Regions from separate parts of the Parafrigoribacterium mesophilum genome, predicted to be linked through region 2. Evidence: predicted binding sites of a transcription regulator. Region 2 holds the regulator's gene; the other holds the start of a gene.
What was found. Region 2 encodes HrcA, which represses chaperone genes, less so after heat shock. Its sites were predicted from a motif close to TTNGCACTCGNNNNNNNCGAGTGCNAA; they were not measured.
Positions count from the first base shown of each region.

Region 1: the regulator HrcA is predicted to act here: its motif matches at 7,422-7,448, upstream of groES (co-chaperone GroES).

Region 1 is NZ_JBDJAF010000002.1:47,161-62,140, reverse strand. It holds gene ABFX56_RS10405 (branched-chain amino acid ABC transporter permease) at 1-376, shown strand, start outside; gene ABFX56_RS10400 (branched-chain amino acid ABC transporter permease) at 386-1,369, shown strand; gene ABFX56_RS10395 (ABC transporter ATP-binding protein) at 1,548-2,384, shown strand; gene ABFX56_RS10390 (ABC transporter ATP-binding protein) at 2,381-3,124, shown strand; gene ABFX56_RS10385 (ABC transporter substrate-binding protein) at 3,192-4,472, opposite strand; gene ABFX56_RS10380 (ABC transporter substrate-binding protein) at 4,662-5,942, opposite strand; gene rarD (EamA family transporter RarD) at 6,000-6,938, opposite strand; gene groES (co-chaperone GroES) at 7,043-7,339, opposite strand; gene ABFX56_RS10365 (THUMP-like domain-containing protein) at 7,589-8,776, shown strand; gene ABFX56_RS10360 (hypothetical protein) at 8,785-9,369, opposite strand; gene tsaD (tRNA (adenosine(37)-N6)-threonylcarbamoyltransferase complex transferase subunit TsaD) at 9,407-10,966, opposite strand; gene tsaB (tRNA (adenosine(37)-N6)-threonylcarbamoyltransferase complex dimerization subunit type 1 TsaB) at 10,963-11,598, opposite strand; gene tsaE (tRNA (adenosine(37)-N6)-threonylcarbamoyltransferase complex ATPase subunit type 1 TsaE) at 11,728-12,210, opposite strand; gene alr (alanine racemase) at 12,210-13,346, opposite strand; gene ABFX56_RS10335 (holo-ACP synthase) at 13,375-13,749, opposite strand; gene glmS (glutamine--fructose-6-phosphate transaminase (isomerizing)) at 13,799-14,980, opposite strand, start outside.
Region 2 is NZ_JBDJAF010000001.1:474,209-489,188, reverse strand. It holds gene ABFX56_RS02435 (helix-hairpin-helix domain-containing protein) at 16-657, shown strand; gene ABFX56_RS02430 (ComEC/Rec2 family competence protein) at 668-3,049, shown strand; gene ABFX56_RS02425 (class I adenylate-forming enzyme family protein) at 3,141-4,787, shown strand; gene ABFX56_RS02420 (beta-ketoacyl-[acyl-carrier-protein] synthase family protein) at 4,784-6,028, shown strand; gene holA (DNA polymerase III subunit delta) at 6,031-7,032, shown strand; gene rpsT (30S ribosomal protein S20) at 7,181-7,441, opposite strand; gene lepA (translation elongation factor 4) at 7,686-9,554, shown strand; gene hemW (radical SAM family heme chaperone HemW) at 9,559-10,782, shown strand; gene ABFX56_RS02395 (DUF4870 domain-containing protein) at 10,824-11,195, opposite strand; gene ABFX56_RS02390 (DUF4870 domain-containing protein) at 11,230-11,622, opposite strand; gene hrcA (heat-inducible transcriptional repressor HrcA) at 11,823-12,845, shown strand; gene dnaJ (molecular chaperone DnaJ) at 12,926-14,023, shown strand; gene ABFX56_RS02375 (16S rRNA (uracil(1498)-N(3))-methyltransferase) at 14,028-14,762, shown strand; gene ABFX56_RS02370 (histidine triad nucleotide-binding protein) at 14,819-14,980, shown strand, end outside.

The DNA.
Region 1 (14,980 bases), on a different contig from region 2:
CACCAGAGCCATTTCGGATAACCCGGCACTGGCATCGGCCTCCGGCATCGATGTGGACCATGTGATCCGCCTGATCTGGGTCTTCGGCGCGGCGCTGGCCGGGCTTTCCGGCATCCTCTGGGCTTACTTCCGGCCGGGAATCAAGTGGGATATGGGCTGGCAGATCTTGCTGCTGGTTTTCGCCGCCGTCGTGCTGGGCGGGCTCGGCACCGCGTTCGGCGCCCTGATCGGTTCGATCATCGTCGGCCTGCTGGTCGAAATCTCCACCCTCTGGCTGCCGTCGGACCTGAAGTACGTCGCACCGTTGACGATTTTGATCATCGTGCTGCTTTTCAGACCACAGGGCATCCTCGGCCGCAAAGAGAGAATAGGTTAGGTAGCTGGCATGGACTGGGGTTTCATTTTCTCGAACACGGCCGCCTGGCTGATCGCGCCGGAGACCATCGCCTACGCGATCGCCACCGTCGGCCTCGCCGTGCACTTCGGCTACGGCGGTCTGCTCAACTTCGGCCAAGCCGGCTTCATGGCTATCGGCGGTTACGCGTACGCCATCTCGATCCTGTCGTTCCACCTGCCTTGGTGGATGGGCATCCTGATCGGTCTGGTGGCCTCCGTCATTTTCGCGTTCATTCTGGGCCTGCCCACCCTGAGGCTGCGCGCCGACTATCTCGCCATCGCCACCATTGCGGCGGCGGAAGTGTTGCGCTTGCTGTTCAACAGCACCCTCTTCGGGGAGTACACCAACTCCGCCGACGGTCTCGGCGGCTACCATGCCGGATTCCGTGCATCCAACCCGATTCCGGCAGGAACATACGGTTTCGGCCCGTTCCGCTACAACGAGCAGGACTGGTGGGTGCGCATCTTCGGCATCGCACTTCTGATCGTCGCCGTGCTGGTGGTCTGGTTACTGATGCGCAGCCCATGGGGTCGCGTGGTCAAGGGCATCCGTGAGGACGAGGATGCGGTGCGGGCGCTCGGCAAGAACGTGTTCTCGTACAAGATGCAGGTTTTGGTGCTCGGTGGATGCCTCGGCTCGCTCGGCGGAGTCGTGCTCGCCCTGCCCTCCGCGGTCGTTCCCGGCGTTTACCTGCCGTCGCTGACCTTCTTCTTGTGGACGGTGTTGCTGCTCGGTGGCGCAGCGACCGTACTCGGCCCGGTGCTCGGATCCATCGCGTTCTGGCTGATCATGGCCTTCCTGTCGGTGTTCCTACCGGCGTTGTCGTCAGCCGGATTCCTGCCGTTCATGTCGCCCATCCAAGCCAGCGTGCTGCGCTTCGTACTTGTCGGCATCGCGCTCATGCTCATCGTCGTGTTCCGGCCGCAGGGAATCCTCGGCAACAAGAAGGAGATGACCTTCAATGCCCGCTGATTCGATTCCAGGAGAGACCCTGCCGGACGGCACGCTCCCCGGCGAGATCCTGGCCGATGACTCCGCTGAGTCACTCCCCATCACCCGTGTCGACGCGCTAGACGACGGCGTGGGATTGGCTGACGTGCCGGCAACCACGCAGCAATACACCAAGTCCACTGGGCTGCACATCGGGGATATGGTTCCGGGATGCGCGAAGACCGACCCGATCATCGTCGCCGACAACGTCACCCGCGCCTACGGCGGATTGAAGGCCGTGGATGTCGATCACCTCGAGATCCCGCGTAACGCCATCACGGCGCTCATCGGCCCGAATGGCGCCGGCAAGACCACGTTCTTCAACCTGATCACCGGCTTTGACAAGCCGAACACCGGCACCTGGACGTTCAACGGCACACCGCTGCACGGCATTCCGGCGTTCAAGATCTCACGGCTCGGTCAGGTGCGCACCTTTCAGCTGACCAAGGCCCTCGGGATGCTGTCGGTCTTGGAGAACATGAAGCTGGGAGCCCGCGAGCAGCGGGGCGAGAACTTCTGGGTGGGCCTCATTCCCAAGCTGTGGCGCAAGCAAGACGATGCGATCGAGGCGAAGGCACGAGAACTGCTTACCCACTTCAAGCTCGCCGAAAAAGCAAACGACTACGCGGCCAGCCTTTCCGGCGGGCAACGCAAGCTTCTGGAGATGGCCAGGGCGTTGATGAGTGATCCAACACTCGTGATGCTCGATGAGCCCATGGCGGGAGTCAACCCAGCGCTCACCCAGTCGCTGCTGGACCACATCCTCAATCTCAAGCGCGACGGTATGACGGTGCTCTTCGTGGAGCACGACATGCAGATGGTGCGTCACATTGCGGACTGGGTCGTGGTGATGGCGCAGGGGCGCGTTGTGGCTGAGGGACCGCCGGATCTGGTGATGAAGGATCCAGCCGTGATCGACGCTTATCTCGGCAGCCATCTCGACACGGATCTCGGTGTCGTCACCGGCCGGGTGAGTGAACAGGGGGTTCCATTGTGAGCGAGACGAACGAACAAGCGGTCATTGAGGTAGACCACCTCTTCGCCGGATACCTGCCGGGCGTCAACATTCTCAATGACTGTTCGGTGCACGTGAACCGCGGCGAGCTGATCGGCATCATCGGTCCCAATGGCGCCGGCAAATCGACGCTGCTCAAGGCGATCTTCGGCCAGGTGCACGTTCGCGGCGGCGAAATCGTGTTGAACGGTGACACCATCACGGGATTGCCTGCGAACAAGCTTGTTGCCCGTGGCGTCGGGTACGTTCCCCAGAACAACAACATCTTCCCCACCCTGAGCATCGAAGAGAACCTGCAAATGGGTGTCTTCCAGAAACCCAAGCTCTATGAGGAGCGCCTGGAGTTCGTGGTCAGCATTTTCGGGGAACTGTCGTCTCGGCTCAAGCAGCGTGCCGGTTCTCTGTCGGGCGGCGAACGCCAAATGGTGGCGATGTCGCGTGCGCTGATGATGGAGCCACACGTTCTGCTGCTGGACGAGCCATCGGCCGGGCTTTCCCCGGTGCGTCAAGACGAGGCGTTCATCCGCGTCTCGGAGATCAACAAGGCTGGCGTCACGATCATCATGGTGGAGCAGAATGCCAGACGCTGCCTGCAGATCTGCGACCGAGGCTACGTGCTGGATCAAGGCAAAGACGCATACACGGGCCGTGGGCGTGATTTGCTGACCGATCCTAAGGTGATCAACCTCTACCTGGGCACGCTCGGCGAGGACGCCGCCTAGCGGTTGCGCGAAGCACGAAGGAAGGGCCCCGACCGTGACGGTCGGGGCCCTTCTTCTCGTGCCGGCGTTACTTGTTGGTGCGCTTGAATTCGTTCGTGGCGTCGTACTTGTAGATGCCGATCGATGCCTCGGTCGGGTCTCCTGCCTTGTCGAACTTGACTCCGCCGGACGGGCCGTCGTAGTCAACTGCGTCACCGGCGTTGATGATCTTCGCGGCTTCGGCGAAGGTCGTGGCCTTCTTGCCCTTGTCCGCACCGGACACCGCAGCCATCTTCGCTGCCATCGCCTTGCCGTCGACCGACTTGGCCGACAGTGCCGCGAGCGCGACGAGTACAACGGCGTCATAGCTTTCGGCGGAATAGGTGAATTCCTTCAACTCCGCGCCGTTGTTGACTGCCGCGTAGTTGGCGACCAACTGGTCGTGGAAGTCCGTCGACAGCGCCGGGCCAGGGATCGTCCCCTGAGCACCGGTGAGTGTGCCCGGTGCCAACTGGGTGCCGTAGTGGCTGGTGTTGCCATCAACCAGGTACAGGTGGCTCATGTCAAATCCAGCATCCTTGAGTGCCGGGATGATGGTCTTGCCCTGGTCGAAGGTGATCAGCGCGATAGCGTCAGGCTTCTGAGCCAGCACAGCTGAGATCTGCGAGGTGAAGTTCGTGTCGCCATCGTTGAACAGCTCGTTGGCAACAGTCTTTCCACCAGCCGCCTCGAATGCCTTCGAGGTCGCCTTCTGCAATCCGGTTCCATATGGGTCGTTGAGTGCGATGACGCCCAGCGTGCTGGCACCGTCCGCCGCGATCAGGTTGCCGAGCGTCTCACCTTGCAGCAGGTCAGACGGGGCCGTGCGGAAGAACAACCCGTTGTCCGGCGCCGTGGTGAAGTCCGGCGAGGTTGCCGATGGGGAAATCAGCAGGATTCCGGCACCAGTGACCTGGTCGAGGATCAGCTTCGTCACACTGGAGGCAGAAGCACCAACAATGGCGTTGACCTTCTTGTTGATCAGGTTCGGAACCGTGGTGGCGTACGCCTTGTTGTCCGGGTCGCCAGAGTCTCCGAGCGTCAAGTTCACTTTGATGCCGAGGTTGGCGTCGTTGATGTCCTTGACGGCGAGTTGGACTCCGGCCTCCTGCGGCGGCCCGAGGAACGCGAGTGACCCGGTTTGCGCAATCACCGTGCCGAGGTTGAGGGTAAGATCCTGCACCGGGCCAGCCGACTTCGTCGGGCTGGCGCTCGGAGTCGCCGAACAGCCGGCGAGCACCATTGCTCCAACGCCGAGCATGGCGACACCACTGAGGACTGACTTCAGATACCGCGACCGTGAGGATTTAACCTTCACAAATGCGCTCATGTTGCTCCTTGTATTTTTCTGTGCTTGAGACATGGCAGATAACACTGCCTCCCGTAAAGCTATTGCCCAAACGACCTGCGCACAAATGAAGGCACGTCTTACGGCGATAACACTACGGAATCGTTACTATTACGTTCCCGACCGGGGGTAATTTGCGCTTGCCCGCATGGCCGCGCCGAATTCCGCAGTTCACCCCGCGAGCACGTCGCCGACGCGACTGTACTGGTTCTCGGCGCTGTAGCGGTAGACGCCGTAGTGTGCGGGCGAAGGGTCCCCGGCGGCATCCAGTGTGAGCGGCCCGGACACGCCGTCGTAGTCGATGTCCTTCTGGGTCTTGAGCACGTCGAGACATTCCCCGAAGCTTTGGCATTTGATGCCGCCGGAGGAGACCCCGCGCAGCTGCCGGGCGATCCCGGCACCGGTGTCGTTGTGTCCCACGATGGCGGCGAGCGCGGCGAGCATCACCGCGTCATAGGCCTCCGCGGCGTAACGGTAGTCGGTGACCGAGGGTCCGGCCGAGAGCACGCGTTTGTCGAACGCCTCGTTTGTGGTGTCGCCCTCGAGGATGCCGTTGACGTCCTTGAGCAGCCCCGCCGGCAGCGCCTGGGAATAGTCCGCGAGATTGCCGCTGGTGAGCCAGAGCTTGGCGCCGCCGAATCCCGCCGCGCTCAGCGCGGTGATCAGCGCCTGGTTCTGCGCCATGGCGCTGAACGGACTGACCAGCGCCACCGACTGCGGGGCGGCCTTGACAATGGCGGCGACCACGGGCGCGAGGTCCTTCGTCTCGGCGCCAAAGCTCTGCTGCACCACCAGCGCGCCACCGGCCGCGGTCATGGCGCTATCCAGCCCCTGGGACACGGCACTGCCGGTCGGATCCTCGAACGCGATGACTCCGAGTTTCGTGGCGCCGGATTTCGTGACCGCTGCCGCGAGGGCACTGGACTGCAGCGCCGCCGAGGGGATGCTGCGGAAGAACCATCCTTCGTTCTGCTGGGTCGTCAGTGCGATGCCGGTGGCAGCCGGTGAGATCATCGGGATCTTGGCTTCGGTGCTCTTCGGCAGCAGCCGGGCGGCGAGCACGGAGGAGGACGGGCCGATCACCACGTCGATCTTCTTGGTGAGCAGGTCGGCGAATGAGGTTTCCAGCGTGGTGGTGGAGGCGTCGCCGGAGTCGCGGTGGAACACCTCGACCGGCACGCCGAGAACGCCGCCTGCTTCGTTGATCTCGCGCACGGCGAGTTCCACACCGGCAGCCTGCGCCGGGGCGAGGAAGGCCGAGGCACCGGTCGTGGGCAGCAGAGTCCCGATGCGCAGCACACCGTCACCGGGCGCAAGCGGTCCGGCGGTGACGCTCGGGGTGGGACTGGAGGATGTCGAGGGCGCCTGGCTCGGCCCGCTCGTGCAGGCCGCGCAGGCCAACGATGCCGCCACGAAGACCGCGACCAATGAAATGGTGCGCGATCGAGGCATCCGGCATCCTTTCGTAGCCTGTGGTTTGCGGCTTCTGGGCGGAAGACTATCGAACGCTCAACCGGGTAACGGCAAGGCGCGGCGGGAACGGCCGGAGACCACCATGTCCACCGAGAGGATGATCAGCGCCATCCAGACCAGCGCGAACCCGATCCAGCGGGACGTCGGCATCGCCTCGTTCAGCACGAACGCGCCGATGACGAACTGCAGAATCGGAGTCAGGTACTGGATCAGTCCGATCGTGGTCAGCCGAAGCCGCCGGGCGGAGGCGGCGAACAGGAGCAGCGGGATCGCAGTGACGACTCCGGCGCTGAGCAGCAGCAAGGTGTTGGCCACGCTGATGTTGCCGAAGGTGATGCCGGTGGTCATTCCGACGAACACGAGCTCGGCCAGAGCGACCGGGACCAGCCAGGCGGTTTCAATGGTCAAACCGGTGAGCGCATCCACCTCACCCCCGACCGACTTCTTCGCATAGCCGTACAGTCCGAACGTGAACGCGAGGGCGAGGGCGATCCAGGGGAATGCTCCGTAGTTGATGGCGAGAACGAGCACCGCGACACCACTCAGCGCGACCGCCGTCCACTGCGCCGGCCGGAGCTTCTCGCGCAACAGCAGCACACCCAGGAGCACCGTGACGATGGGGTTGATGAAGTACCCGAGTGCTGCTTCGGTGACGTGCCCGCCGAGCACGGCAAGCACGTAGACCTGCCAGTTGCCGAAGATGAGGATGCCGGCGACGCCCAGCGTCAAAAAGAGCCTGGTCTGCCGAACCATGGCGAAAATCTTGTCCCATCGACGCAGCATCGTGATGACGATGAGGCAGAAGACGAACGAGAACAGCACCCGGTAGGCGACGATTTCGAACGGCCCGCTCGGCAGCAGCAGGAGGAAGTAGAGCGGGAACAGCCCCCAGAGGCCATACGCCGAGACGGCATAGGCAACACCGGACCGCTCGCGTGCTGCGAAGGCGGCGGAAGGAGCGGGCACTGTTCGCATGCTACTCCTGTCCTTGCGCGCCAAGGTACGCAAATGGCCCGTCCGGATCAACCGGACGGGCCATACGAGCGCTGAATCTATCGGCGCTTCAGCTGAGCGTGCCTCTAGCGCACCACGACCGCGAGCACGTCGCGGGCCGAGAGCACGAGCAGGTCTTCGCCGCTGTACTTGACCTCGGTTCCGCCGTACTTGGAGTAGATGACCTTGTCGCCCACGGCGATATCGAGCGGGACGCGGTTGCCGTTGTCGTCGATGCGCCCTGGACCCACGGCGAGAACTTCACCCTCCTGGGGCTTCTCCTTCGCGGTGTCAGGGATGACGAGACCGGATGCGGTGGTCTCCTCTGCATCGACCTGCTTTACTACAATGCGATCCTCGAGCGGCTTGATTGACACCGACACGGCTGACCTCTTTCTGAAGAACTTAGAAATCTCTGGTTAGCACTCTCACTGTGAGTGTGCCAGAACTACTGTACGGCCTCGGTTGGCACTCGGTCAATCCGAGTGCCAATTCAGGCCCCTGCCCCGCCCGCCTCCTAGCCACTCCCGCCCTTGGCGAAATGACGGAGTTTTGCTACCAGAGGACCCGGGATCGCGCGGTGCGGGCATCCCGATGACCAGATCTCCGTCATTTCGGATCAGAATGGGCGGATGGAAACTGCCGAGTTGCTCGAAGTGCTGTCGACCGAGGGGCTGAGCCTGCTCGACGACCTGCCGCCCTACGACTCGACGGCGGATGTGGTGCGCATGGTCAGCGCGCTGCGCGAGGCGGGGCACTCCCCCGCGCTCGTCTCGGCGGTACTGACCCAGTCGAAGCTTCGGCGGCACGCGACCCTCAAGTTCGGCGAGTTCGCCGACCGGATGCTGTTCACTCCGGCCGGACTGGAACAGGCGACCAGACTGTCGGTCGCCGCCGTGCACGCCGGCCGGTTCCGCTCGGCGGGGCTGAACCGCGTCGCCGACCTGGGCTGCGGAATCGGTGGTGACGCGCTGGCGCTGGCGGCGCTGGACATTCGGGTGACTGCGGTCGAACGGGACGAAGTCACCGCCGCGATCGCCGCATACAACCTCGCGCCGTGGCCGCACGCCACCGTGGTGCACGGAGACGCCGCCTCGTTCGTGCCGACAGAGGCCGACGGCGTCTACCTGGACCCCGCCCGGCGCACCTCGTCCCGCCGCCTGTCCGATCCAGCCGACTGGTCACCGTCGCTGGAGACGGCGTTCGCCTTCGCCGACCAACTGCCCACCGGGGTGAAACTGGCTCCCGGCATGGACCGCGCACTGATCCCAGCCCAGGCCGAAGCACAGTGGGTTTCCGTGGACCGGGAGGTGGTCGAGGTGTCGCTGTGGTTCGGCGCTCTGGCCAGGCCCGGCATCCGTCGCAGCGCGCTGCTGCTCGGAAAACACGGCAGCGCCGAACTGGCGGCGGGTGAGGACAGCACGGACGCGCCGGTCGGTGCGCTCGGGCAGTACCTTTATGAGCCGGATGGCGCGGTGATCCGCGCCCGGCTGATCGGCGACCTGGCGCGGGATTTGGGCGCATCCATGATCAGCGACGGGATCGCCTATCTGAGCTCAGACACGCGGGTCGACACGCCGTTCGCCACGCGGTTCCGCATCCTCGACCGGCTGCCGTGGGACGAGCGGACGCTGAAGAAGACCCTGACGCAGCGCGGTATCGGTGCCGTGGAGATCAAGAAGCGGGGGGCGGATGTCGACCCGGCGACGCTGCGGAAAAGACTCGGATTGAAGGGCAAGGGCAGCGCGACGGTGGTGATTACCCGGGTGGCCGGACGCCACTGCGTGCTCATCGTCGAGCGCGACGGTGAAATTCGGTAGCCCGACGCTCAGGGAGTCGGAACCGGAACGCCGGTGCTGACTGCCGCTCCGAACGCGAACAGCAAGATGAGCGGGATGAGGATGAGCAGGCTGAGCAGGATGGCCGCGAATCCGGAGATGATGCCGACCAGCCACATCCACTTGGGCGCCTGTGGCTCCCGGTTCTTGGCGATGAAGCCGATGATCACGGCGGCGATCGCGCCAAGGAAGCCGAGCACCGGGACCCAGCAGAAGACGAGGCTGGCAAGCCCGACGATGAACGAGGTGAGACTCAGAGTTTGTTTCGGGGCGGGATCGCGCGTGCCGTACGCGGTTTGCGTCCCGTATGGGGCAGCAGCAGGGCCCGCGCCGTAGGCGGTGGCGCCTGGCGCGCCACCGCGATGGTCATCACGATGGTCACCGCGATAGTCACCGCGTACGTCGTCGAGGAGCGGTGGCTCTTCCGGCGGCGCACCGGGTCCCGGTGGAGGATTCGTCGGTGGGGTGGTGGGCGGAGTCGGCGGCGGTACCGTCGGCGGCGGGGTGCTGGGTGGGAGATCCGGGTCGGTCATGACGTCTCCGTTCGGGGTAGACACGTTAGTGTTGCGGGCCATGCTGACACCCTGAACTGCGCGTGTCAATGGGTCGCTTTCAGGCCTGAATGGTGGTCACCGGGAGGGTGGAGTCCGCGCCGAAACCGAGCCCGGACGGCCCCCGTCCGGCCATCACCAACTGCGCGCCGAGCGCCGCGATCATCGCGCCGTTGTCGGTGCACAGCGACAGCGGCGGCACCCGCAGTTCGATCCCGTGGGCGGCGCAGCGTTCGGCGGCCACCTCGCGCAGTCGGGCGTTGGCGATGACGCCGCCGCCGAGCAGGAGGCGCGGGATGCCGAAGTCCAGGCAGGCGGCGACAGCCTTCGCGGTGAGCACGTCGACGACGGCCTCGCGGAAGCTGGCAGCGGTGTCGGCCATCGGTACCGGCTCACCGGCATCCGTTCGCTGTTCCACCCACCTGGCGACCGCCGTCTTGAGTCCCGAGAATGAGAAGTCGTAGCGGTGCTTCTCGAGGTCCTTGGGGCGGCTGAGCCCTCGGGGGAAACGGATGGCATCCGGGTTGCCGCCCGCAGCGACCCGGTCGATGTGCGGTCCGCCGGGATAGGGCAGGCCGAGCAACCTGGCCACCTTGTCGAACGCCTCGCCGGCCGCGTCGTCGATGGTCTCGCCGAGCAGTTCCACGTCCGAGACGAGGTCGCGCACCAGCAGCAGCGAGGTGTGCCCGCCGGAGACCAGCAGGGCGATGGTGGGGTATTCCAGCGGTCCGGACACCTGGGAGGAGTCACCGTGGCGCAGCACGTCAGCGCCGACGTGACCGACCAGGTGGTTGACGGCGTAGAGCGGCGTGTCCAGGGCGATGGCGAGCGCCTTCGCCGCCCCCACCCCTACCATGAGCGCGCCGGCGAGCCCTGGGCCGCTGGTGACGGCGATCGCGTCCAGTTCCCGGAGGGTGACGCCGGCCCGGTCGAGCGCGGCCGTCAGGCTCGGGGTGAGCGCTTCGAGGTGGGCGCGCGCCGCGATCTCGGGGACCACGCCGCCGTAGCGGGCATGCTCGTCCATGGACGACGCGATCACGTTGGCGAGCAGGGTGTCGCCGCGCACGATGCCGATTCCGGTCTCGTCGCAACTGGTCTCGATGCCGAGCACGAGCGGGCTGTTCCCGGCCGGGACACCCACCGCCGGGGCGATCCGGGGTTCCGGCACGGTCAGGCGCATGGTCAGCGCGTCGACGCCGTCCGGCTGGTAGTACGCCACGCGCACGCCGATCTGCTCGAATCCCAGGGTGCGGTACAGGTTCTGTGCCGCGGGGTTGTCCGCCCGCACCTCGAGGAACACCTGCCGCGCACCGCGATGACGCGCCTCGGTGATCAGCGAGAGCATCAGCACGCGTCCCAGTCCGGCGCGGCGGGAGGCCTCAGCGACCGCGATGGTCTGGATGTCGGCATCGCCGGCGCCCGACGGGGCGAACAGTCCGGCGTAGCCGTCGATCGTCTCCGGGGTTTCCGGGTCGAAGGCCACGAGGTAGTAGCACTGTGGATTCAGCAGGTCGCGCTTCATGGTGGCTGTCGACCAGGCATCCGCGGTGAAGATCGACTTCTCCAGCACCATGATCGTCGCGAGGTCCGCAGGTCTGGCCCGGCGCAGCTGCCAGGTCACTGGCTGACCCGCTTCATCGAGGTCGGCACCGTCACATCCGGCGAGCGCAGATAGAGCGGAGCCGGACCGGCGAACGCTCTGCCGTGCCGGTGCAGTGCCTCGGCGAGCAGGCCGACGGATGCCGCGGACACCTCGGTGGCATCCAGCCGTTCGTAGCGCGGGTAATCGGTGACGGCCTCCGCGAGATCGCCGGGTCGGGACAGTCCGGGGTCGTCGACCCGCTGGGGGATTCCGGTGGCGTCGACGCCGCTGTAGGCGGACCAGTACACCTCGCGGCGGCGTGCGTCGGTGACCACCAGCAGCGGGCCGGTGAAACCCTCGGCGTAGCGGCCGAACGCTACCGCGTCGTGGCTGACCACCCGCAGCAGTGACTTCCCGGCTCCCAGCGCGAACGCCTGCGCGGCCGCGATGCCCACGCGCAGGCCGGTGAATGGACCCGGTCCCATCCCCACGGCGACTGCGGAGAGCGTCGCGGCCGTAACCTGTGACTGTGTGAGGCTTTCGGCAATCAGCGTCCCGATCACTTCGGCGTGCGAGCGGGTGCCGGATTCGTGTCGCAGGGCGAGAGTGCCCCGGTCCGGGTCGACCACCGCGACGCTGGTGCCTGCGGAGGTATCGATGGCGAGAAGCACCCCGCCAGTCTAATTTGCCCGGCCGCTCGCATCCGGCCGCCGCCTGGCCGCCGCATGCACCGAGCGATGCTGTTCCGGACCAGACCGCCCGCCGCGGCGGGCTCAATGGTCCGGAATGGTATCGGTGGGTTACAGCACGACGCCGGCCCAGCGCGGCCCGTGCCCGGTGATGGTGACTTCGCGCGGTTCGGCGGCGTCCTCGAAAACGGTTCCTGGCCCGTCAGCGCCCGCGCCGCCCTTCGGCCGGTCGATCCGCACGGCAAGCCAGGAATCGGCGAGGCCGTCCAGCATCCCCTCTGCCCATTCCACCACGACGATGGATCCTTCGAAGTCGATGTCGAGGTCTTCCAGCTCGTCGGCGCCGGCGAGCCGGTAGGCGTCCACGTGGACGAGCGGCACGCCGCCGGGCCGCGGATGCGTCCTGGCGAGCACGAAGGTGGGGCTGGCTACCGCGCCGCGTACGCCGAGGGCGTGGCCGAGGCCGCGGGTCAGGGTGGTCTTGCCCGCCCCCAGCTCGCCGGTGAGGGCCACGATGTCGCCTGCGGCCAACTGCCCGGCGATCCGGCCACCCAGCTCTTCCATCTGCTCGGGGGTGTCGATGGTGAGCCGCATCACTCGCCTCCGCTGTAGGTGCGCTGGATGCGACCGCCCAGGCGTGTCACAATCTCGTAGTTGATGGTGTCGGCGCTGCGCGCCCAGTCATCGGCGGACGGCACGCCCGTGCGCGGGTCGCCGAACAGGATCGCTCGATCGCCCACCTCGGCGGTGTCGTCGCCGAGGTCGACGATGATCTGGTCCATGGCGACCCGGCCGGCGATGCAGTAGGTTCTGCCGTTGATCCAGACCGGGCCGCGGCCGGAGGCGTGCCGGGGCACGCCGTCGCCGTAACCGAGCGGCACGAGCGCCAGGGTGCTGTCCCGGCCGGTGTGGAAGGTGTGCCCGTAGGACACGCCGCTGCCGGCTGGCACCCGCTTGACCGACACGACGGCGGCGCTCAGTTCCAGAGCTGGGCGCAGTGACCGCCCGAGCTCACCAGCGCGCATCGTGTCGTCCTCGAACGGCAGCAGCCCGTAAATGCCGAGCCCGACACGCACCAGATCGAATCGACACTGCGGCCACTCCAGCGCTCCGGCGGTGGCCGCGAGATGGGTGAGCGGCGGATTCAGTCCCGCCGCCCGTGCGAGGTTGAGGGCCTCCCGGAACGCATCCAGCTGGGTGGCATCCGCCTCGGCTCCCGCGTTGGCGAGGTGGCTGAAAATGCCGGTAATGGTGAGGGCGCCGCGGCGTTCGTAGTCGGCCGCCGCGGCGAAGAGGCGCTCCCAAAGCTGCGGCATCGCGCCGTTGCGGCTGAGTCCGGTGTCGACCTTGATCTGCATCCTGGGCACGTCCGGGCCGAGCGCGTGCAGCTGCGCCAGTGCCTCCACCTGCTCGAGGGTGCTGACGCCGATGTCGATGCCTGCGGCCACCGCGGGGCCGAAATCCTGCTCCGGAGCGTGCATCCAGGTCAGGATGGGTTCGCGGATCCCGGCGGCACGCAGTTCGAGAGCCTCGGGAATGTCGAGCACGCCGAGCCAGTCGGCGCCGCCGCGCACGGCCGCGCGCGCCGACTCGACAGCGCCGTGGCCGAAACCGTCCGCCTTCACGACGGCCATGAAGTGGGCGGTCCCGATCGCCTGACGCAATACTCGAACGTTGTGCGAGATCGCCGAAAGATCGATGTGCGCTTCGCGCAGGGGTCGTACGCTCACCGTGGGCCCCGGGTCGCGCGCGGCATACTCACGCCGGACCCTCGGCGATCACATAGGCGATGGCCAGTCCGCCGTCATGACTCAAGGACAGGTGCAGCCGGCTGACGCCGCAGCGTTGAAGGATGCCGGCCATGGCGCCGTACACCGCGAACGATGGGTTGCCCAACGGATCCGAGACGACCCGCATGTCGTGCCAGCGCATCCCGGTCGAGTCGCCTACCGCCTTGATCAGGGCCTCCTTGGCCGCGAACCGACCGGCCAGGGAGCGCAACGGCAGCGGCCGGCCGGCGGCGGTGACCGTTTCCTGCTTGGTGAACAGCCGGTTCAGCAGCGCCGGGGTGCGTGAGGCGGCGCGGTCGAACCTGGCGAGGTCCACCAGGTCCACGCCGATGCCGACGATCACGGCGCTACTCCCACCACGGCCCTAGTTTTAGCACGGCGCTGGCACGAGGTCACTCCACCGTCACCGATTTGGCCAGGTTGCGGGGCTGGTCCACGTCCAGCCCCTTGGCCGCCGCCAGTTCCATGGCGAAGATCTGCAGCGGTACCACCGACAGCAGCGGTTGGAACAGGGTGGAGGCGACGGGAACGGCGAACACGACGTCAGCATACGGCAGCACGGCCGCGTCGCCTTTTTCTGCGATCGCGAGGACTCTGGCGCCGCGCGCCCGGATCTCCTGGATGTTCGAGATGACCTTCGGATGCAACGAGCCGTCCTCGCGGGGGCTCGGCACGATCACGAAGACCGGCTGGCCCGGTTCGATGAGCGCGATGGGCCCGTGTTTGAGTTCCCCGGCGGCAAACCCCTCGGCGTGGATGTAGGCGAGTTCCTTCAGTTTCAGGGCACCCTCCAGCGCGACCGGGAACCCGACGTGGCGGCCGAGGAAGAGCACCGCGCGGGTGTCGGACATCCAGCGGGCCAGCTGGCGGATCTCCTCGTGCTGCTCCAGCACGACGGCGAGCTGGGCAGGGACGGCGTGGAGTTCCTCCAGCTGCGCAGCGACCTCGCCGGATGAGAGGGTGCCGCGGAGGGCGGCCAGGTGCAGGCCGAACAGGTACAGGGCGGTGACCTGGGCGACGAACGCCTTGGTGGAGGCGACGGCGACTTCGGGGCCGGCGTGTGTGTAGAGCACCGCATCCGATTCGCGGGCAATGGTGGCGCCCTGGGTGTTGCAGATCGACAGGGTATGCGCGCCGGCCTGGATGGCGAACTTGACCGCCATCAGGGTGTCCATCGTTTCCCCGGATTGGCTGATTGAGACGACCAGCGTTCGCGGGTCGAGGATTGGGTCGCGGTACCGGAATTCGTGCGAGAGGTCGACCTCGACCGGGATGCGCGCCCATTTCTCGATCGCGTATTTGCCCAGCATTCCCGCATAGGACGCGGTGCCGCAGCCGATGATGACGATGCGGTCGATGTCTCGCAGCACCTCGGCCAACCCGTCGAGTTCGGCGAGCTGCAAGGTACCGTCACTGCTGCGGCCGAGCAGGGTGTTCGCGATCGCCTCCGGCTCTTCGCTGATTTCCTTGGCCATGAAGCTGGACCAACCGCCCTTTTCGGCGGCGGAGGCGTCCCAGGCGACGGTGAACTCCTCGGTGTCCACCGGCGTGCCGTCGAAGTCGGTGACGGTGAC
Region 2 (14,980 bases):
GCTAACGTCGCGCGCATGATTGGGCAACTCCTGGCCGACGGACGACGTTCCCGGATGCGTGTGGGCATCGGAGCGGCCGTTGTGCTGCTGATCGCCGGGCTGGGGATAGCGGTGCTCGTGTCGGCGTTCTCGTCCGCCGGCGTCACCACAACGATCGCTCCCGCACCGTCGTCGGGAACGGCTGTCGGCGCCGCACCATCATCCGGGGCCGATCAGGCACCCGGAGCCGCGCTGTTCGTACACATCCTCGGCGCTGTCGCAACGCCCGGCCTCTACCAGCTGCACCAGGGTGACCGTGCGGTCGACGCCGTCGCGGCGGCCGGCGGGTTCAGCCCGGATGCCGACCGGGCGCAGCTGAACCTGGCCCGTCCCGTTTCGGACGGCGAACAGATCTACGTGCCGAAGGTGGGCGAAGCCGTCGGGCCGCCGGGTGGGCCCGTGACCGGAGGCACCAGCACCGTCGGCGGCAAGGTGAACATCAACACGGCCAGCGAATCGGACCTCGAAACACTGCCCAGGGTCGGCCCGGCCATGGCGAAGCGCATCGTCGCCTGGCGCCAAGCCAATGGCCGCTTCAACGCGGTCGAAGACCTGATGAGTGTGACCGGAATCGGCGAGAAGACCTTCGCGGAACTCAAAGACCTGGTCACGGTGTGATGGCCGACTGATGGGCGACCTGCGCCTGGCAGTACCGGCGGCGGTCGCGTGGATCGTGCTGGCCGTGCTGGTCGGCTTCCCGGACCGGCTCAGTGCCGCCGCGGTGCTGCTGTGGATTCTCGCCGGCGTCACCGCCGTGGCACTGCTCATCGCCGGCCCGCAACAGTTCCGCCTGCGCGGGCTGGGCGCCAGCCGGCTTCGCCGAGCGCTGGGCGTGATGGCCGGCTCCGTCGTCCTCGCCTCAGCCGCGGCGGCACTGGTGCTCAGTGCCGCCGCACTCGCCGCGCCGGCGCGGATGCCTCAGGTGCTCGTGCGCGCGGCCCAGAGCCACCGCTCAATCACCGCGACCGCGGTCACCGACGCGGTATTCCACCCGGGCAGCGCCCGCACCCCGCTGTCGATTACCCTCACCTCGGTCACCGTGGGGCAGGTGCGATCGTCATCCCGGGTGCCGGTGCTGCTGTTCGGCGCGCCGGATGCGCCGGACGGCTCGGGCATCGGCACCGGACTCGTGCTCGCCGGCACGATCGCGGCCGCCGAACCGGGAGACTCGGTCGCCTTCCTCGTCTTCGCGCGGGGCAGTCCGCGCGTGATCGGGCACCCGCCGTGGTACCTGGACTGGGCCAACGCGCTGCGATCCGGTTTCGTCGGCGCATCACGCTCGCTACCCGGCGACGGCGGCGACCTGCTTCCCGGACTGGCGATCGGCGACACCAGCGCGGTGAACGTCACCCTCGACGCCGCGATGAAGTCCACCTCGCTGAGCCACCTCACCGCGGTGTCCGGCGCCAATTGCGCGGTGATTATCGGGCTGGTCATGATTGCCGGCGCCGCGGCCGGCATCCCTCGTCACTGGCGCGTCGGCGGTGCCCTGGTCGTACTGGTCGGCTTCGTGGCTTTGGTAACCCCTCAGGCCAGCGTGTTGCGGGCCGCTGTGATGGCAGCGCTGGTTCTCGCCGCGATGGCGGGCGGGCGCTCGCTGCGCGGCATCCCGGTGCTCTCGCTCGCGGTGATCATCCTGCTCACGATCGACCCGTGGCTGTGCCGCAACTACGGGTTCCTGCTCTCGGTGCTGGCCACGGCCGGGCTGCTCCTGCTCGTGCGGCCGCTGACCGCACTGCTCGGCCGCGGGATGCCACGCCCCCTCGCCGCGGTGATCGCCATCCCGTTGGCGGCACAGATCGCCTGCCAGCCGGTGCTCATCCTGCTGAACCCCGCTATTCCGGTCTACGGCGTGGTCGCCAACCTGCTCAGCGAACCGGCCGCTCCGCTGGCGACCGTGCTCGGCTTGGCGGCGTGCCTGCTGATCCCGATCGCGCCGCCGCTCGGACACGCCGTGGCCGCTGCGGCATGGCTGCCGTCCACGTGGATCGCCGCGGTCGCGCGGTTCTTCACCGCGCTCCCCGGCAGTCAGGCACGGTGGCTGCCCGGCGCCGTCGGTGTCGCGCTGGCGGCCATGGTGATCGCACTCGTCCTGTTCGCCATGCTGGCCGGCGACCGCTGGCCGCGCGCCCGGCGCGGCGCCGCAGCCCTTCTCGTGCTGGTCCTCGTCGTGTACACGGGCGGTGTCGTCGGCGACCAGGTCGTGCGCCAGTTGGCCAGACCCGCCAACTGGGAGATCGCCGCCTGCGACATTGGACAGGGCGACGCCGTGCTCGTGCGCAGCGCCGGTCAGGTCGCGCTCGTCGACACCGGACCGGACCCGAGACCGCTGGAGAAGTGCCTCCGCGAACTCGGCATCGGCCGCATCCAGCTCCTCGTGCTCACCCACTACGACCTCGACCATGTCGGTGGGACCGCCGCGGTCTTCGGTCGGGTGGACCGCGCCATGGTCGGCCCGGTCTCCGACGCGCACGACACAAAACTCCGGCAGGCGCTCGCGGCATCCGGAGCTCACGTCGATGAGGTGGCCCAGGGCGAGGCGGGCACCCTCGGTCAGCTCAACTGGCGGGTGCTGTGGCCTCCAGCGCGGCTCGGCACGGTGCAACCCGGCAACGACGCGAGCGTGACCATCGCCTTCCACGGCGGCGGAGGCTGCGCGTCCGGATGCCTCAGCTCTCTCTTTCTGGGGGACCTGGGCCGGGAACCGCAAGCCAGGGTGCTGGCCGCGAACCGGATCGGCCCGGTCGACGTGGTGAAGGTGGCCCACCACGGCTCCGCCGACCAGAACCTCAGAATGTACCAGGTGGCACATGCCAGGGTGGGCATCATCGGGGTCGGCGCGCACAACGACTACGGACATCCGACGGCGGCACTGCTGGGCATCCTCGCGTCCGTCGGGACGAGCGCCGAGCGCACCGATCGGCAGGGCATGATCCTGGTCTCACCGGCCGCTGGCGGCACGGTGACGGTGTGGAGCGAGCACTCGCCGAGGGCACCGGCCACGGAATAGGATGGCGTCCACGATCTAAACTCACGGTTGACCGACCTGGGGTTGGATGCGCGGCCGGAGCACCCCGAAATCGCTTCCTTTGGAGATTCACATGACCTACGACGCCACCAAATTCCGCGCCTACTTCGAACACGAATTCAACTACGACGCCGGGTTCCGCAGAAATGTGTCCAGGTTCCCGAATCAGACCGCGATCATCGACCCGCCCAGCGGCAGGACGTGGACCTACCGGCAGCTGGGCGCGGATGTGGAGCGGGCCGCGCTGGCGCTGGCCGCCCTCGGTGTCGGCCGCGGTGACCGGGTCGCCTACCAGCTGTTCAACTGCCCGGAATTCGCCATCCTGTACCTGGCGACGCAGCGTCTGGCGGCCATCGGTGTGCCGGTGAACTACCGGCTCGCGCCCGGGGAGATCGCCCACATCATCGAGGACAGCGAGCCGCTCGTCTATGTCTACGACCAGGAGGTCGTCGCCAACTTCGAGCGCGCCCTGGCCACGAGCGGAGCGAGCCCCGCGCTTCTGGTGGTCGGCGGTTCCAGCGCGCAGGAAACGCTACCCGGAGCGGTGCCGTTCCACGACGCGCTCCAGGATGCGACGGGCGAACTGCCGGCGCTCCCACCGGATTTCTCGGTGTACGAGGAAACCACCAGGCTTTACACCTCCGGAACCACCGGCATGCCCAAGGGCGTCGCCCTGCCGTCCATCGTGGAGGTGATGTCGGCACACGACGTGATCATGCACTTCCCGCTCGCCCCGCACGACCGCACGCTCAACATGACGCCGTGGTTCCACCGTGGCGGTCTGTACTCGGGCGGGCCGAACCCGGTGTTCTACGTCGGCGGCTCCGTGGTACCGCTGCGGAATTTCGATGCGGCCACCGTGCTGGACTGGGTCGCAAAGTACCAGCTGACCTTCCTCATCGGCGCCCCGACCACGCTGGCGATGCTCGCCGACGAACAGGAGCGCTCGCCGCGCGACCTGTCAACGCTGTCCGGCATCGTCACGATGGGGTCCCCGATGGAACGCGCCGCGATCCTGCGCTACCAGCAGCTGCTCACTCCTCGGATTTTCAACGGCTACGGAACCACCGAGGCGTTCTGGAACACGTTCCTGCGTCCGGAGGATTTGCCGGCACGGGCCGGCAGTGCGGGACGGGCGTGCACCGACGACGACGTGGCCGTGGTGAAGGTCTTCGAAGGCCGCCGCGGTCGGCCAGACGAGCTGGTGGCCAGGGACGGTCAGGAAGCCGGGGAAGTCATCATGCGTTCGCCGAAATCCGGGTTCGCCTACGTGAACCTGCCAGACAAAGACGAGGAGAAGTTCTTCGAGGGCTGGCTGTATCCTGGCGACATCGCGGTGTGGGACGAAGACGGCTTCGTGACGATCCTCGGCCGCAAGGACGACATGATCATCTCCGGAGGCGAGAACGTGCATCCTGCTCAGGTTGAAGAAGTGCTCGGCACGTACCCTGGCGTGACGAACTCGATCGTGGTCGGTCTGCCGGACGCCCACTGGGGGCAGAAAGTCGTCGCCTATGTCGTGAGCCGCGACGAGACGCTCACGGCGGCGGCGCTGGATGCCCACTGCAAGGCCGACGAATCCCTCGCGAACTTCAAACGCCCGAGGGCGTACCGATTCGTGGATGAACTGCCGATGACCGCTACCGGTAAGAAGATGCACTTCAAGATGGCGGAGGCCGCGATCGAGGACGAACGGATCGGCGCGTTGGAACACCTATGACAAGATCCGACAGCGACCGGGTCGTCATCACCGGTCTGGGCGCCGTGACGCCCCTCGGGAACACCTGGCGGGACACCTGGGACGGCCTCACCTCCGGACGCAGCGGTGTCGGCCTGATCACCCAGTTCGACGCGACTGAGTTCCCCACGCGCATCGCCGCCGAAGTGAAGGGATTCGATCCGACCACGGTGTTGTCGGTGAAACGCGCGAACCGGTCGTCACGCACCTCCCAACTGGCCGTGGCGGCGGCTCAGGAAGCCGTAGACGACGCCGGACTTGGGCGGGACCTGAACGAGGTGAACGCCGCTGTCGTCGTCAACAGCGCCGTCTCCGGATTCACCGAGATCGCGGATGCCGCCGGCCTGCTCGGCCGCGGCGAGGCCCGTCGGATCAGCCCCAGCTTCGTTCCATCGGCGTTGACCAACATGGCCGCATGCGAGATCGCCATCGATCTGGGCGTGCACGGACCGGTGAACGCCAGCGCGTTGGCCTGCGCGAGCGGCGCCTACGCCTTGCTCGAGGCCCGCAGCATCCTGCTCGCCGGCGACGCCGACGTGGTCATCGCCGGAGGCGTCGACGCGGCGATCACCCCGGTAATGTTCGCCGGACTGTCAGCGATGCGAGCGCTGTCACAGAGCAACGACTCACCACAGCAGGCGTCCCGCCCGTTCGACGCGAACCGCGACGGTTTCGTCTTCGGCGAGGGCGCTGTCGTCTTCACGATGGAACTCCTTTCCCACGCCAGGGCTCGGGGTGCCCACATCTACGCGGAAGTGGTCGGCGGGGCGCTCACCAGCGACGGCTTCAACATCGTCGCTCCAGAGCCCAATGGTAAGTACGCGGCGCTCGCTATCACCCGGGCGCTGGCCAACGCGCAGCTGGACAAGTCGGCCATCGACATGATCTGTGCGCATGGAACCTCCACCAGAGCCAACGACCGTACCGAAACGGCGGCGATCGCCGCGGCGTTCGGTGAGCACGCCCGTCGGGTGCCGGTCTCCGCACCCAAGTCGATGACCGGGCACCTCATCGGCGCGGCCGGGGCACTGGCCGGGCTGCTCTGCGCTCTGTCTATTTCGCAGGGGGTCATCCCGCCGACGATCAATTACGACACCGCCGACCCGGAGTGCTTTCTGGACTACGTGCCGGGAACGGCGCGGGAGCAGCCGGTGCGGTATGCGACCACGAACGCGTTCGGTTTCGGCGGTCAGAACTGCGTCGTCGTGTTCGGCCGGGTGTAGTCGTGGCAGCAACGAAAACCGCCGTGGTGATTCCGCGCCTGAGCTGGGACAAGGTGCGTCCGGCGCACGTTGTGCTCGTCTCGGGCCCGGAGGACTTCCTGGCCGACCGCGCCATCCGGCTACTGCGCGACATCCTCAAGGCTGAGGATCCCAGCCTCGAGGTCAGTGATCTGGATGCCTCCGGTTACGTGCCCGGCGAATTGATCACCTTGGCCAGCCCCTCCCTGTTCGCCGAACCGCGGATGATCCGTGCCACCGCCGTCGAAAAATGCAGTGATGCGTTCCTGACCGAGACGCTGCGCTATCTATCGGCGCCGGCGGACGACACCTATCTCGTGCTGCGGCACACCGGGGGAGTGCGCGGAAAGAAGTTGCTGGATGCGGTGCGTGCGGGGTTGGGCGGCGGCATCGAAATCACCTGCGCGGAACTGAAGAAGGACTCGGAGAAGCTCGACTTCGCCGCCGCGGAATTCTCCTCCCTCGGCCGACGCGCGACACCGGGCGCGCTGCGCGCCCTCGTCTCCGCGTTCTCCGGCGACCTGGCCGAATTGGCCGGGGCCTGCCAGCAGTTATTGTCGGACGTCGACGACGACGTGACGGAACGGACCGTGGAGAAGTACTATTCCGGCCGGGTGGAGACCAGTGCCTTCCGGGTGGCGGATGTCGCCATCGCCGGACGGCACGGCGAAGCGCTGATCCTGCTGCGGCACGCTCTGGCATCCGGCGCCGATCCGGTTCCGCTGGTGGCGGCATTTGCGAGCAAGCTTCGCACGATGGCGAAGGTGTCCGGTGGGCACGGCTCGTCGGCCCAGTTGGCGCAGAAGTTCGGCCTCGCTCCGTGGCAGGTCGACCGGGCGCGGCGGGACCTTCAGGGTTGGAGCGACGCCGGGCTGGGTACGGCGATCCAGCTGCTCGCCGAGACGGACGCCCAGGTCAAGGGCACCGGGCGGGACCCCGTCTTCGCCCTGGAGCGCATGATCGGTCAGGTCAGCCGTCGCGGCTAACCGCACCGCGCAGGCCGGTGATCACCGGTGGTCGAGCTTGTCGAGACCCCTCGTAGTCGCGCCGCGCAGTCCGGTGGTTGTGCTGGTCGCCACCGGTGGTCGAGCTTGTCGAGACCCCTCGTAGTGGCGCCCTTCAGCGGGCGGCGGGCTAGAGCGCAGCGACCTTTTTGGCGATCGCGGACTTGCGGTTCGCGACGTTGTTCTTGTGCAGCACGCCCTTGCTGGCGGCCTTGTCCAACTTCTTCGACGCGACGGTGAGCGCAGCCGCGGCCTTCTTGGCGTCACCGGTGGCGATGGCCTCGCGGGTGGCGCGGATCGCGCTCTTGACCTCGCTCTTGACCGCCTTGTTGCGGTCCTGGGCCTTCTTGTTCGTGCCGATGCGCTTGATCTGCGACTTGATGTTTGCCACGTGTACTACCTTCTGTGTGTATCGAACAGTTCTCGGGCAGCCTCTGCGAGCTGCGATTCGCGTGTACATCCTGATGGTCCCGGATGTCGCGCGCAAGCCAACAGGCAACATTACCAGTTTTCATGCCGCCACAAATGTGCCCGTTCCGGCTCAATGTGCCCGGCGCAACGGGAACACCTAGCCGGAACGGGCACAATGGGCGGGCATGGGAGAATTGTGCGACCGGATCGACAAAGAGGAACGCGTGAGCCCGAAATCAGTGAAGGTGCTTGAGCCTGCGTCGACGGACCCGGCACGCATCCGCAACTTCTGCATCATCGCGCACATCGATCACGGTAAGTCCACCCTGGCCGACCGGATGCTGCAGATCACCGGGGTGGTCAGCGACCGGGACATGCGCGCCCAATACCTGGACCGGATGGACATCGAGCGTGAGCGCGGCATCACCATCAAGAGCCAGGCGGTACGGATGCCGTGGTCGCTGGTGGACCCTTCGACAGGCTCAGGGACCGTGTATGCGCTGAACATGATCGACACGCCCGGCCACGTGGATTTCACATACGAGGTCTCCCGGAGCCTGGCCGCGTGCGAGGGCGCCATCCTGCTCGTCGACGCCGCGCAGGGCATCGAAGCGCAGACCCTCGCGAACCTGTACCTCGCCTTGGACCACGACCTCACCATCATCCCGGTGCTCAACAAGATCGACCTGCCCGCCGCGGACCCGGAGAAGTATGCCAAGGAACTGGCCAGCCTGATCGGCGGCAGACCAGAGGATGTGCTGCGCGTCTCGGGCAAAACCGGCGAGGGCGTCGAGGCACTCCTGGACCGGGTCACAGAATTGGTCCCACCCCCACTCGGCGACGCGGACGCACCCGCCAGGGCGATGATCTTCGACTCTGTCTACGACTCCTACCGCGGCGTGATCACATACGTACGCGTGGTGGACGGCCAACTTTCGCCCCGCGAGAGAATCGTGATGATGAGCACCGGCAGCACCCACGAGCTGCTCGAGATCGGGGTCAGCGCCCCGGAACCGGTGCCCACCAAGGGCCTCGGCGTTGGCGAAGTGGGCTACCTCATCACCGGGGTCAAGGATGTGCGCCTCAGCAAGGTCGGCGACACCGTCACCAACTCCACGAAGCCGGCCGCGACCGCGCTCAAGGGATACGCCGAGCCGAAGCCGATGGTGTTCTCCGGGCTGTACCCGATCGACGGCTCCGACTTCCCCGTGCTGCGCGACGCATTGGACAAGCTCAAGCTCAGCGACGCCGCCCTCGTGTACGAGCCGGAGACATCCGTCGCCCTGGGCTTCGGCTTCCGCTGCGGATTTTTGGGGCTGTTGCACCTGGAGATCGTCACCGAGCGACTGGAGCGCGAGTTCGGCCTCGACCTCATCGCCACCGCGCCCAGCGTGATCTACGAGGTGTCCACCGACGACAAGAAGTCGCACACCGTCACGAACCCGAGCGAGTTCCCCGACGGCAAGATCGCGTCCGTCTCCGAGCCGATGGTGAAGGCATCCATTCTGGCCCCGAAGGATTACGTCGGCACCATCATGGAACTGTGCCAGAGCCGTCGCGGCACCCTGCTCGGCATGGAATACCTCGGCGAAGACCGCGTCGAACTGCACTACACGATGCCGCTCGGCGAGATCGTGTTCGACTTCTTCGACCATCTGAAGAGCCGCACGCAGGGTTATGCGTCGCTGGACTACGAGCCCGCCGGTGAAGCGGAGGCCGATCTGGTGAAGGTCGACATCCTGCTGCAGGGCGAAGCGGTCGACGCGTTCAGCGCCATCGTGCACCGCGACAAGGCATACGCCTACGGCGTGCTGATGACCGAGCGGCTGAAGAAGCTGATCCCGAGGCAGCAGTTCGAGGTGCCCATCCAGGCGGCGATCGGCGCCAGGATCATCGCCCGCGAGTCCATCAGCGCGATGCGCAAAGACGTGCTCGCAAAGTGCTACGGCGGCGACATCACCCGCAAGCGCAAGCTGCTCGAGAAGCAAAAAGAGGGCAAGAAACGGATGAAGATGGTCGGCCGGGTCGAGGTGCCGCAGGAGGCGTTCGTGGCGGCCCTCACCGGGGACACGGAGAAGAAAGAGAAGAAGTAGGCGCGTGGGAAGCGCTCTGCCGATCGCCGACCCGGCCCCGGATGACGGCCTGCTGCCGGACTCGGTGGCTGTCGGGGCCGAGCACCGCCACTTCGGCGTGTATGTACACGTCCCGTTTTGCAAGGCACGCTGCGGATACTGCGACTTCAACACCTACACCGCCCCGGAACTTCGAGGGGTGAAGCGCAGCGACTACGCCGCCCAGGCCATCCTCGAGCTCGGCCAGGCCCGCACCGTGCTGGAACGCACGCCGATCCCGCCGCGGCCGGTGTCCACGGTCTTCTTCGGCGGCGGCACACCGACGCTGCTGCCGGTGGAGAACCTCGCCGACATGTTCCACACCATCGTGGACACCTGGGGATTGGTGCCCGGCGCCGAGGTGACCACCGAGGCCAACCCGGACTCCGTTGACGCTAGGTACCTGCTCGCGTTGAAGGCCGCCGGATTCACACGGGTGTCGTTCGGGATGCAGTCGGCTGTGCCGCACGTGCTCGCCACGCTGGAACGCACCCACGACCCGGATCGGATTCCGCTCGTCGTGCGGTGGGCCCGCGATGCCGGGCTTCAGGTGAGCCTGGACCTGATCTACGGCACCCCTTCCGAGAGCATCGACGACTGGCGGCGCTCACTTCACGCCGCCATCGCCCAGCAGCCCGACCATCTCTCCGCGTACTGCCTGATCGTTGAGACCGGCACGAAGCTGGCCAGGCAGATCCGGCGCGGCGAGGTGGCGCAGCCCAACGAAGATCTGCAGGCGGACATGTACGAACTCGCGGATGCGGTGCTGTCGGACGCCGGATTCCAGTGGTACGAGGTGAGCAACTGGGCCACCGGCGACGAACACCGGTCGCGGCACAACCTGGCCTACTGGCAGGGTCACGACTGGTGGGGCGTCGGGCCGGGCGCGCACAGTCACGTCGGCGGGGTGCGCTGGTGGAACGTGAGGCATCCGGCCGCCTACGCCGAGCGGGTGCTCGCCGGTTTGTCGCCGGCGGCCGGCCGGGAGACTCTGGATGCGCAGACCCGCCGGGTGGAGCGGGTGCTGCTGCTCAGTCGCATCCGCGACGGCGTCCCGACCAGCGAACTGACCGCATCCGGCCGCACCGCCGTCGCCGGACTCATCGCCGAAGGGCTCGTGGACCCGTCAGCCGCGTTCCAGGGCAGGGTCGTGCTGACCCTCACCGGACGACTGCTGGCCGATGTCGTGGTGCGCAGGCTGCTGGACTGATCGGTGCCTGCCCATCGGTGCCTGCCCATCGGTGCCTGCGCCTACTTGACGAATTTGATGGCGAGCGGGTACTCGTAGTACTCGCCCCGATTGGCGGCCACCGCGGCGATGATGCTGAACACCAGGTTCACGATGGCGGCCGCGGCAAGGATCAGGAAACCGATCAGGATGACGGTCGTGATGCCACCGATAATGCTGGCGATGGCGATCGTGATCTGAAAATTCAGCGCCGTGGTCGTGTGTTGCCGCACGAACGGCCCGCGGTCTTTGAGCAGTAGATAGCCGATGAGCGCGGGCAGGAAGTAGAAGAAGATCCCACCGATGTGGACGAGTGTCGACCACAGCTTCTCGTCGGCTGGGTTCAGCGGCTGAGCGGCCTGATACGGGCCTGGGGGTGGAGTGGACTGCGACATCTGCCCATTAAAGCAAGCGGGCCGGTTCGGCGCACTACTTGATCCAGCGGATGTTCGCCGGATAGCGGTAGCTGCCGCCATTGCTCACTCTCACACCGCCCATGATGGCGAAGATCACGTTGACGATGATCAGCGCCCAGAGGGCGAACAACAGCAGAAGATTGATGATCCAGCCGACGAACGGGATGAACGTGAAGATCGCCTCGAGGATCCAGATGGCGACCAGTGCGCCCGCCACGTTGATCGTCCAGTTCAGCGCTTCCGTGGACTCCTGGCGCACCAGCCGTCCGCGGTCTTTGAACACGACATAGATGATGAGGGCGGGGATCAACACGATGATGTTGCCGAAGTGCGCGAACGTCGCCCACTGCTTGTCTTCCTCCGCAGTCAGCGGCGCCGCCGCCTGCGGCGGGTTGGTGTCGGTCATGGCCATGCCTTTCGGGTACGCCGACCTCGGCCGATGGCAGCCGGGGCAGGTCAGGCGCGAAGCCACACGAACCGGCACGCGCATGAACTCACCCCAGAGAGTACTGTTCGCCCGGATGCCACACAATGCCCCCGACCGGACCCTCTCGCGGTAGAATTGGCAGTCGGATAATGCGAGTGCTAAGTGGAGGGGAGCGCGCGATGGTTTCGGAGCGGGGTCTCGATGTCCTCCGCGTCATCGTGAAGGACTACGTGGCGTCTCGCGAGCCGGTCGGGTCGAAGTCGATTGTTGACCGCCATGCCTTCGGCGTGTCGGCGGCCACCATCCGCAACGATATGGCGCTCTTGGAGGAGGAAGACCTCATCGTGGCGCCGCACACCTCGTCGGGCCGCATCCCCACCGACAAGGGCTACCGTGTCTTCGTCGATCATCTCGCGGACTTGCGACCGTTGAGCCAGGCCCAGCGGCACGCGATCGAAACCTTCCTCGGCGCCTCAGCCGACATGGACGAAGTGCTGGTGCGCACGGTGCGACTGCTGTCCCAGCTCACCCACCAGGTCGCGCTGGTGCAGTACCCGTCCGTCGCGCACGCGCGGGTGCGGCACATCGAACTGGTGCCTCTGGGGTCGACGCGGCTCATGACGGTGTTGATCACGGATACCGGGCGGGTCGAGCAGCGACTGATCGACGTTCGGGAAGAATTCGACGAGCTGCTGGTGGCGGAACTGCGTGCGAAGTTGAACGCCGCGATCGCCGGGACCGGGCTGGCGGATGCCGGTGCGGCGCTGAAGGAGATCCCCGCCACGTTCTCGGCGCGGCACGTGGCCATGGTCACCCAGGTGGTCACCAGCTTGATGGAGCAGGTCGCCGCCGGCCGGCATGACAAGCTCGTGATGGCCGGCACCGCGAACCTGGTCCGCACCGAAGAGGACTTCGCCGGAAGCATCTTTCCGGTCTTGGAAGCCATCGAAGAACAGGTCACCCTGCTCAAACTGTTCGGCGAGATGGAGCCCGACCGCACCGGCGTTTCGGTGAGCATCGGACGGGAGAACGCGCAGTTCGGACTGGGAGAGGCATCCGTGCTCACCACCGGCTACACGGCCTCGCGGGGCGAATTGGCTCGGCTCGGGGTACTCGGACCGACGAGAATGGATTACTCGAACAACATGGCCGCGGTGCGTGCGGTGGCGCGCTACCTGTCCCGCCTGCTGGGCGACGATTGACACGCTGACCACCACGCCTGGGCGGCAGGCCGCGCCCTGCGCCGGCCGAACCCATCACGTGGGGCGAATGAGGAACTGGATTGACTGACCACTACGAAGTACTGGGCGTCCCGCGGGATGCCACGCTGGACCAAATCAAGAAGGCGTACCGCAAACTGGCGCGACAGTTGCACCCCGACGTCAACCCCGGCGCGGATGCCTCCGAGCGGTTCAAAGACGTCACGCACGCCTACGACGTGCTGTCCGACCCCGAGCAGCGACAGCAATACGACCTGGGCCCGCAAGCCGGGTTCGGCGGTAACGGGTTCGGCGGCTTCGGCGACATCTTCGAGACGTTCTTCGGCGGCGGCACCACCAGGGGTCCCCGGTCCAGGAAAGAACGCGGCCAGGACGCGCTGCTGCGGGTGGAGGTCGACCTCGACGAGGTCATCTTCGGCGCCCACCGCGACGTGGAGGTCGACACCGCCGTGCTCTGCGAGACCTGCGGCGGTTCGTGCTGCGCGCCCGGCACCCGCCCGGTGACCTGCGACATCTGCCACGGGACCGGCCAGATCCAACGCGCCGTGCGCTCACTGCTGGGCAACGTGATGACCTCCAGCCCGTGCGCCACCTGCCGCGGCTACGGCACCGTCATCCCGAACCCGTGCGCGACCTGCCAGGGCCAGGGTCGAGTGCGCGCCCGGCGCAGCATTCCGGTCGACATTCCCGCCGGCGTCGACACCGGTGTGCGCCTGCAACTGCCTTCCCAGGGTGAGGTCGGCCCGGCCGGCGGACCGAACGGCGACCTGTACCTCGAAATCAAGGTGCGCCACCACGAGGTGTTCAGCCGCAACGGCGACGACCTCCTGGCGACCCTCGAGGTGCAGATGTCCGATGCCATCCTGGGCACCACGGCAACGCTGAAGACCCTGGACGGCGAGGTGCGGGTCGACATCCGGCCCGGCATCCAAAGCTCCGACGTGCTCACGATCAAGGAACGCGGCATCACCCGGCTGCGCGGCAGCGGCCGCGGCGACCTCAAGATCGGCATCCAAGTGGCCACCCCGACCAAACTCGACCACAAGCAGCAGGACCTGATCAAACAGTTCGCCCGCAGCCACAAGGTGACGCCGCCGACCTTGACCCGGTTCCAGCAGGGCATGTTCCAGAAACTGCGCGATCGGTTCCTGAACCTGTAACCGGATGGCGCACTTCTACCTGAACGAGCAGCTGACGGATGCCGCAGTCGGCTCGACGGTGTCGATCCTCGGCGCGGAAGCCCGGCACGCCGTGGTCGTCAGCCGGATTCGGGTCGGCGAGACCCTCTCGATCGGCAACGGCAGCGGACTGGTGGTCACCGGCCCGGTGCTGGAGGCGGCGGCGGACCGGCTGGCGATCCGGGCCCAGGAGGTGCGCCGGGTCCCCGCGCCAGCACCGACGCTCACCCTGGTGCAGGCGCTGGCCAAGGGCGGCCGGGACGAGTTGGCGATTCAGGCGGCCACCGAACTCGGCGTCGACACGGTGATCCCCTGGGCGGCACAACGCTCGATCGTGCGCTGGCAGGGTGCCAAGGCGGACAAGGGCCGCGAGCGCTGGGCCAGCATCGTTCGAGAGGCCACCAAGCAATCACTGCGACCGTGGATCCCGGCGGTGGCCGATCAACTGACCACAACCGAACTCGCGCGACAGGCCGAGGCGACCCGGATGCTCGTGCTCGCCCCGGGCGCGCAATTGAACCTGACCGCCGTCGCAGCAGAGCAGGACGCCAGGGACCTGGTGCTGGTGGTCGGCCCGGAGGGCGGGATCGCGCCGGAGGAACTGGACACCCTGACGCGGGCCGGCGCCCGCGCGGTGCGCCTCGGGGACGCGGTGCTGCGCACCTCCACCGCGGGCCCCGCCGCGATCGCGGCACTGAACGGTGTGCTGGGGCGATGGTGAGCGGACCGGCTCGCCCGGCCGGGCGTGATCACGGCGCGGCGGTTACGATGGAGCACATGGCAGACAGCGACGAGCGTTCGATCTTCACGAAGATCATCGACCGGGACATCCCCGCCGACATCGTGTTCGAAAACGACCGCATCATCGCCTTCAACGACATCGCCCCGCAGGCCCCCGTGCACATCCTGGTCTTGCCCAAGGCCGGCGACTACCGGAAC